2 regions of the Iodobacter arcticus genome follow, and region 1 is predicted to be linked to the other one. Evidence: predicted binding sites of a transcription regulator. Region 1 holds the regulator's gene; the other holds the start of a gene.

The links. Region 1 encodes FNR, which switches genes on or off when oxygen is low (the NO sensors DNR and NnrR bind a similar motif). Its sites were predicted from a motif close to TTGATNNNNATCAA; they were not measured.
Region 2: ACFQNF_RS03245 (hemerythrin domain-containing protein) is a predicted target of FNR. The motif match lies at 2,091-2,104, and genes of this name have one in related genera.

What each region holds. Positions count from the first base shown of each region.
Region 1 covers NZ_JBHTBQ010000044.1:189,523-193,853, reverse strand. The annotation lists gene ACFQNF_RS18420 (efflux transporter outer membrane subunit) at 1-164, shown strand, start outside; gene ACFQNF_RS18415 (hypothetical protein) at 233-952, opposite strand; gene fnr (fumarate/nitrate reduction transcriptional regulator Fnr) at 959-1,708, opposite strand; gene hemN (oxygen-independent coproporphyrinogen III oxidase) at 1,843-3,246, shown strand; gene ACFQNF_RS18400 (sulfite exporter TauE/SafE family protein) at 3,251-3,910, shown strand; gene ACFQNF_RS18395 (response regulator) at 4,062-4,331, shown strand, end outside.
Region 2 covers NZ_JBHTBQ010000006.1:91,872-96,202, reverse strand. The annotation lists gene parE (DNA topoisomerase IV subunit B) at 1-546, shown strand, start outside; gene ACFQNF_RS03250 (M48 family metalloprotease) at 615-1,955, opposite strand; gene ACFQNF_RS03245 (hemerythrin domain-containing protein) at 2,167-2,706, shown strand; gene ACFQNF_RS03240 (NnrS family protein) at 2,703-3,884, shown strand; gene ACFQNF_RS03235 (4'-phosphopantetheinyl transferase family protein) at 4,136-4,331, shown strand, end outside.

The sequences.
Region 1 (4,331 bases):
GCCTGAAACTTGCAGAAGCACGCTATGCATCAGGCTTGTCGGGCTATTTGGATGTGCTGGATGCGCAGCGTGAGTTTTACGCGGCCAGCCAGGGCCTGATCGAAACGCGTCGTGCTCGTTTAGCTGCATCGGCACAAGCGTTTAAGGCTTTGGGCGGGAAGTAATACGCGCTAGTTGATTGGTTTTATAAGCGAACAGCCCCAGTTGGGGCTGTTTTTTATTGTTTGATAGATCAACTGTTTGGCTGATGATGAGATGCGGGCGTGTTTGCACGGCGAAAAAACTGCATTAAAAATTGCGCTAGCGCAGCTGCTGGCTCTTGATGCTCTGGCAAACTGAAGGCGCTGAGCTGTGTGTGCAGTGCTTGAAAAGATCTATTTTCTGCCAAAGCTAAATATTGCTGGCAAAGCGGGGCGATGGCTTGCCATTGTGCGGTTTGCAGCTCGGCTAGCTTACTTAAATCAGCTTTGGGTGATGGCTTGCCATTTGGAAAGATGACTTTCCAGCTTTCAATAAGGGGCTGCATCATGATGTGCTGTAGCAGCGCCAAAAAGCTGGCTGCGCCTTTGCCGCCGGCATGCAGCCAGCTGTTGCGACCTGCCGGGGCTAAGGCATCGAGCAGAGGGGCGGCAAGCTGTAGGGCTGTGTCGTCGCCGCTGGCGGCCATCATCCAGCCTAATTGTGCGGCGCACTGAGGCTCGCCAATCAGGGCCAGATCAATATGATGCCAGCCTTGTGCCTGCGCCCATTGAGCGCTTTGCAAATAGCCTGCTAAATCAGCATGGCCTGCAGAAATAAGCAGGCCATTGTGGGGTAAAGAGGGGATTTGCGATTGCATATCAAGCGGCAGCAGCATGAGCTGTGCCATTTGCAAGGGTTTAAGCCGAGATTGCAATGACTCTAGAATGGCCGCTGGGGCAAGAAATAAAACAGGGCCATTGAATAGAGTCATAGTGGCTTATTGTTGGCAGTTGTTAATCAATTGTTTGAGTGCCTCAGGATTGAGAATTTCAATCAAGCGGTTTTGCACTTTAATTAAGCCGTTCTCTTGGAATTTTGATAATGAGCGGCTCACGGTTTCAAGCTTAAGGCCTAAATAGCTGCCGATTTCTTCACGCGTCATGCGTAAATGAAAGCTGCTGGCAGAATATCCCCGAATGGCAAAGCGTTGAGATAAATTTAGCAAGAAAGCCGCAATACGTTCTTCTGCTTTCATATTTCCCAATAAAAGCATCACGCCATGATCGCGCACAATTTCGCGGCTCATCATTTTATAAAGATGATGTTGCAAGATCGGGATGCGGCGGCTGAGTTCTTCCATATCAGTAAAAGGCAGCTCGCAGACTTCGCTGTCTTCTAAGGCAATGGCATCACAGGTATGCAGATCAGAGCTAACCGCATCCATGCCCATGAGCTCACCGGTCATATGAAAGCCGGTGACTTGCTCGCGACCATCTTCAGAAATTACGCTGGCTTTAAAAAAACCTAAGCGAATCGCAAACAGGGAGCGAAATGGCTCTCCTGCACGGTAGAGCGCTTCACCGCGCTTAATCGGCTTGGCTTGGGTAATTAAGTGATCAAGCTCGCGCATTTCATCAGCGGAAAGACCAATCGGCAAGCAAAGCTCACGCAAACTGCAATTAATGCAGCTTTGGCGCAGGTGCTTGAGGCTAAGGTCACGTACTGGAATATGAGATGTCGGTGTCATTGGGCGTTTCAATTCAGTGTTTTAAGATATCCATCACTGCAAGTTATTTCCGGTGCAGATATTGATATCGATCAAGGTTATAAAAAATGAATCTAGGCAAGCTGCACTCATATGATAAATAAGGATAAAACAGCATGCTTCAAAATAATGTTACGGTCTTACAGCCACTTGATTTTGATCGAAACTTGATAAGCCAACACAGCGGGAAAGGGCCAAGGTATACATCCTACCCCACTGCGGATCGATTTGCTGTAATGGATGCAGATCGCTATGAGCAAAGTGTGCGCCAGCAACAGCCCGGTATTGGAATAAAACCGCTGTCATTGTATTTTCACTTGCCCTTTTGCAATACCATTTGTTATTACTGCGCCTGTAATAAAGTCATTACAAAAGATCAGGGTAAAGCGGATCAATACCTCGATTATCTACTTAAAGAAGTAAAAATACAGGCCGCATTATTAACTAAGCGTGGCAAGATTTCTCAGTTGCATTTTGGCGGCGGCACACCCACTTTTCTGAGCGATGCACAATTAACGCGATTAATGGACGGTATTCGTCATTATTTCGATTTAAAGCCTGATGGCGAGTTTTCAATTGAAATCGATCCTCGCAAAGTCAGTGCGGCGACTGTGGCATTGTTAGGGCAAATTGGCTTTAACCGCATGAGCGTGGGCGTGCAGGATTTTGATCCGCAGGTGCAAAAAGCGGTGAACCGGATTCAAACCGAGGAAGAAACCAGAGCGGTGATTGATGCCGCACGTGCCAATGGCTTTAAGTCCGTGAGTATTGATCTGATTTACGGCTTGCCGCATCAAACTCAGGCCCGGATGTACCAGACGATTGAGCGTGTCCTCACTTTGCGCCCAGATCGGCTGGCCCTGTATAGCTATGCCCATTTGCCCGAGCGTTTTATGCCGCAAAGACGCATTGATGCTGGGCAGCTACCCTCAACAGAGGGTAAACTCGACATCTTGCAAAGCAGTGTGAATCAGCTTCTTGCCGCGGGTTATATCTATATCGGCATGGATCATTTTGCTTTACCTGATGATCCGCTGGCAATTGCTCAAAGAAGAGGGCAGTTGCATCGGAATTTCCAGGGTTATTCAACGCATGCCGATTGCGATCTGATGGCTTTTGGTGTGTCAGCAATCGGCAAAGTGGCCAATTGTTTTGCCCAGAATGTAAAAGATTTAGATGCTTATTATCTGGCCTTAGATAAAGATCGTTTGCCGATAGAGCGTGGCTTGATGATCACACACGATGATTTTTTGCGTGGCTCGGTGATTCAATCTTTAATGTGCCAGTTTGAATTGAGTTTTCAGCCTGTAGAATTGGCTTATTTGATTGATTTTAAAAGCTATTTCTCTGAAGAGCTTGCTTTGCTTATGCCGCTTCAAGCTCAGGGTTTGCTTGAGGTGAGAGACGATTCAATCATTGTTAGTCCTAAGGGGCGTTTTTTGATCCGCTCGATTGCCATGGTTTTTGATCGCTATTTGCGTCATGCCCCTCGCGCAGGGAGCTATTCTAAGTTGATATAAACTAATGCTGGAATTAGATTTTCTTGCTTTGTTTTTAGCCGGTTTATTAGGGGGCGGGCATTGTGTTGGAATGTGCGGTGGTGTCGTTGCCGCCTTTAGTTTGCAGCTCCCAAAGGGCCCACGCTGGCATTACCATTTGGGGTTTAACCTTGGTCGCTTGCTGGGCTATTGCCTGATTGGTATGCTTGCGGGCTTGCTAGGCTCTTTGTCTGTGTTGCTTTCATTACAAAGCGTGAAAAGCGGCTTGTTTATCCTTGCCAATTTATTATTGATTTTGCTTGGCAGTTATATGGCGGGCTGGTCATCTATTATTTTATTGCTGGAAAAAGCCGGGCGCCCTTTATGGCTTAAAATTCAACCTTATATGCGGCTATTTTTACCGATAAAAAGATGGCCGGATACGCTGATTGTAGGGGCTTTGTGGGGATGGTTGCCCTGTGGTTTGGTTTATACCGCTTCTTTAAACGCACTTGCCAGTGCCAGCCCCTGGTACGGTGCTTTAATTATGCTGTCTTTTGGCTTAGGCACACTGCCCAATTTACTGCTGATGTCCGCCTTTGCAGAACAGTTGCGACAGCTGTTTAAGAATAAATATTTACGCTATTTGTTTGGTGGAGGTTTGATGCTTTTAGGCGCTTATCGATTGATTCAATTTATGTTTTAGTCATGATTTCTTGTGTAAAGTGAACGTAAATATGAGCTGATTGTTATCAATTTTTTTTGCGGATGCTTGGGTGGATGATGTTTTAAAATAAAAAAATAGCTATTGAATCTGGCGCTTTGCAGTCATTTTATAAAAAAGGATTTTTAAAAAAATGCCTACCCCCATTTTGGTTGTTGATGATTCTGCTATGGCCAGAAAAATGCTGATCAAGGCTTTGCCTAAGAATTGGGATGTTGACATCACGCAAGCATGTAATGGTATTGAAGCACTAGCAGCTTATCGAGCAGGTCAAGCAGATGTGATGTTTTTAGATTTAACCATGCCGCTGATGGATGGTTATGCTGTATTAGAAACGCTGCAAAAAGAAGGTTTAAATAGTTATGTCGTCGTGGTTTCGGCGGATATTCAAGTACTCGCGCGT
Region 2 (4,331 bases), on a different contig from region 1:
GCCGTGGCGATTGGCGTTGATCCGCATACCTTAAGTGATAACAAGGTTGATTTGTCTGGCCTGCGCTACGGTAAAGTGATCATCATGTCGGATGCGGACGTCGATGGTAGCCATATTCAAGTGCTGCTACTCACGCTGTTTTACCGCCATTTCCCGCAGCTAATTGCCCAAGGGCATGTCTATGTGGCACAACCACCGTTGTATCGGGTGGATGTAGCGGGTAGCGGCAAAGCGAAGCCTCCGCGTAAATTCTATGCGCTAGATGAAGGCGAATTAACCGCCATTTTGGATAAGCTACGTGTAGAAAAAATCCGCGAAAACGCTTGGAGCATCAGCCGTTTCAAGGGTCTGGGGGAAATGAATGCCGAGCAATTATTCGACACCACGATGAATCCAGACACCCGCCGCATGTTGCGCGTTGGCATTAACGACGATGTGGCGCTGAATACTCGTGAGCTGATGCATATGCTGATGGGCAAATCTGAAGCCAGCAGCCGTAAAGCGTGGCTGGAAGCACGAGGCAATGAAGCCGATGCTGATGTTTAAACTATAGCGTTTAAGTCAGCACAAAAAAGGGCCGCAGATTTTATTCTGCGGCCCTTTTTTACATTAAATTACTTTAAAAATTTCAGAAATTTACCCAAAGCAGTAGTAGGTTCAGGCGCTACCGTCCCTGCTTCTGATTCATCAAATGCTAAAGTGCAATCATCAGGCAAGGCAGCCACATCCACTTTGCCTGTAATGCTACAAGTCCAGCTGATCGTGCCATCATCTCCGGCAGACGGGCTCAGGATAATTTCCTTATCCTGATGCGGCGTATTGAGCGCTAGGTTCAGCTCGGCGGATTCCGGGTTGATTTCCACGCTTTTAATCAAGCTCTTTGCTGGAATTTTAAAGCCTAAACCCTCAACCGCCTCCGGCATATACCCGGTTTCTTCGTAGAAATTGCCTACCAACTTGGCCGCAACCATTCCCTCTGTATAAGCTTGGCTTAATTCAATATGTGTTTTTGCATTCAGCGCTTTAGTCTGATGGCTGGAATACGCTGACATTGAAATAGGCACCAAAATCAGCAGCAGATAAATATAAACAACCATCGCGCCGATCAAGCCAAAACCGGTATTTGGAATCGTGGCAGAAATCAGCCAGGCAAATATATTACGGCGAGGAAATACAGCCGCATCGCCATTTTCTACGCGGGCAACGCGTTTGCACAGCCAAGGGTAATCAGCAGTTAATTCATTGACTGCCATCCAGAAACCATCGGTATCTTTAGCTTGAGCGATATAGGCTTGGGTATTCAAACTTTTCCAACGGCTGCTGCCCGCTGCTAATACGGCCAGTGCATGCACCGCACTTTGCTTATTGCTCGTGCAAGCTAAGCCATACTGATCGCAGCTATATTCTCTGGCACGGGAATACGCGGTGCCAAGCAAGGGAATCCAGCTAGCAAAAACCAGCCACCAGTGGTGTACTAAATGCTTTTGCGCAATATGGCCTAGCTCGTGGCCGATATAGAAATTTAAGGCTTCGGTATCTTCTTGCAAAGCATCAACAATATCGCTGAGCAGCACCACGTAATACCGGCGCAAAAACCGAGTAGCAAATGCGTTTAAAGCACCATTGCCTGTCATTAAATAAAATTCTGGCCGCTTATTTAATCCCACAATCTGGCAGCAATTTTCAAAACGGACGTGTAAATCAGGAAACTGCTCAGCAGTAACACGCACGCCATTGCCACGCACATAGGAAATAAAATACGAGAACCCAAATAAGCCGATGAGATAAAGCACCAGCATAATAATCCAGATAATACCAAAGGTGACCAGCGTTAAAGCCAGCCAGCTCAGGCCGGAAATCACCGCCATGATCACAAATAAACGCTGCTCATTAGCGTATGGCTTGATCACTGCCCTTTGGCTATTTGCTGCTGGTGTTGAAGCTTGGTCTTCCATAATGCCCCTGCAATTTTTTACAAAGCGGCGATTATAGCGGCTAATCCAAAAATTACTTAACCGAATCTGACTATTTTCATTCGTAGTAGTTAGTAAAAACACTTACAAATGTAAGACTGCGATCATCGCTTCTTTTTGGCTTTAATCAAACCACGATCCTCATACCTGCGTAGAATCCGACTAAATTAGTCGGGAATTAAGGAGAGGCATCATGTCATTGTTTTCTGCCGAAACGGTCACCTTTGAAACACCTATCGCCATGCTGATAGCCTGTCACGATAGGGTGCGCCAGTATGCTGATTTAACGCTCAAGCTAGCTCAACACCTGATTAAAGAAGGTGTAGATGCCAAGGCACAAGATGCTGCCACTGGCATTTTGCGCTATTTCGACGTAGCAGCCCCGCTGCACCACGACGATGAAGATCTCGATTTATTTCCTCTGCTTAGCCAATACGGCGACGCTGATCTACAAACCATCATTGCATCGACCAGCGCCGAGCACGAAACACTTGGCCTGCTCTGGCAAGATATCCGCAGCTATTTAATTCCACTGGCAGCAGGGCAAAATGGCAGCTTGCCACTCCCTTTGGCAAGCGAATTTGCCAAGCGCTACACCGACCACGCCGATCTGGAAGAAGCACGTATTTACCCTAGCGCCGAACTGCTGCTCGATGCCCCTACGTTGGCGGCAATGGGGCAGAACATGGCTGATCGACGCATTCAAAGCACCGCTCAGGATAAAGCCTTATGAAAACCTTTCTCAGCGCTCCTCACCGTATTGGCTTTTTTTGCGGCACTTTATTACTAATTGCAAGCCTTGCTTGGTGGGCTAGCGAAATGCTGCTTAGGGCTAGCGGCAGCACCATGCCCAGCAGCATTGCGCCGATGTTTTTACATGGCTATCTGATGCTGTATGGATTCTTTCCGCTATTTATGCTGGGCTTTATCTATACGGCGGGGCCTAAATGGCTGGGCGTGGACAGCCCCTCAGCCAAGCTTTATGTACCGATTTTTATCACCTATGCCGTAGGCAGCGCCCTCTTAATTGCCGCGCTATTTTGGCAGCCACTGCTTAGCCTTGGCATTGCTCTACATTGGATCAGCTGGGGAGCGGCCTGCCTTGTCTGGCTCGACCGTGTACGGGCCAGCAGCGCGCCGGATCGTGGCCATGCCATTCATATTGCACTTGCCTTTGCTATGGGGTGGATAGGACAAGGGCTGGCGCTGTATTGGGCCGTGTTTGGCGCAACGACGGGCTGGCTGAGCATGATAGAAATCTGCTTATGGGGATTTTTACTGCCGGTGTATTTGACTGTTAGCCACAGAATGCTGCCGTTTTTCTCTGCCAACGCCATCCCAAACTACAGCGCATGGCGGCCGCTATGGCTGTTAAACGCCATGATTGCCTTGTCTTGGGGGCATGGGGCCTTAAAGCTGGCGCATTTCAACAGCCTGCCTGTGGATGCCGTATTTGCTGGGCTGCTGCTCTACACCAGCTACCGCTGGCGTCTATTTGCCTCACTCCAAAACCGGCTCTTAGCCATGCTGCATCTCGCCTTTGCTTGGGCGGCGGCCGCTATGCTGCTTTACACCGTTCAAGATGCGGCCCTATTAACAGGCTCGGCCATTCTGGGATTTGCACCGCTGCACGCCATAAGCATCGGCTTTTTTGGCACGATGCTGCTGGGCTTTGCCACAAGGGTGAGTCTGGGCCACGCAGGCCTGCCGCTCATCCTCAGCCGCCTTGCTTGGACGCTTTATTGCCTGTTGCATGGGGTCGCCATTGCTCGTGTGCTGGCCGAAGTGCTGCCTTGGCAAAACACCCTGCTCTGCGCCGCAGCCTTGGGCGCATTACTGGCCTTCTTACTATGGGGTAGCCGCTTTATGCCGGTGTATCTAAAGCCGAGGGCGGATGGAAAGGCGGGGTAGTTTTATCTCATCAGATAAATCGTAGGTTGGGTTAGCAGCTTTATCGCGTAACCCAACATTCTTTTGACCATAAACGTTGGGTTACGCGGGGTTATCCGCCAAAAATCGGCGAATAACCCCGCTAACCCAAGCTACGAGAGCATTGCTCCGACAGATTTTCTTTTGTTTAAAAAAGTCGCTATCCGTTTTTTTGAGAAGTTCAAACTCGTACCAAGGTATATCATTCCCCATCCTTTGCCCTTGGTTTGCACATGCTTCACGCCGAAGTTCTTCTTACCCAAATCTCGCTTAATCCTTCGCTAAGCAGCGATTCGCTCTCGGCCAGTAGCGAAGCCAAGCTAGCGACGATGCAATCACCCGCCCGCGTTCAGCAATTTATTCTTGGCCGCATGCTGCTCGCCCAAGCGGCTGCACGGGCCTTAGGGTTTGATTACGCAGTGGCGGATA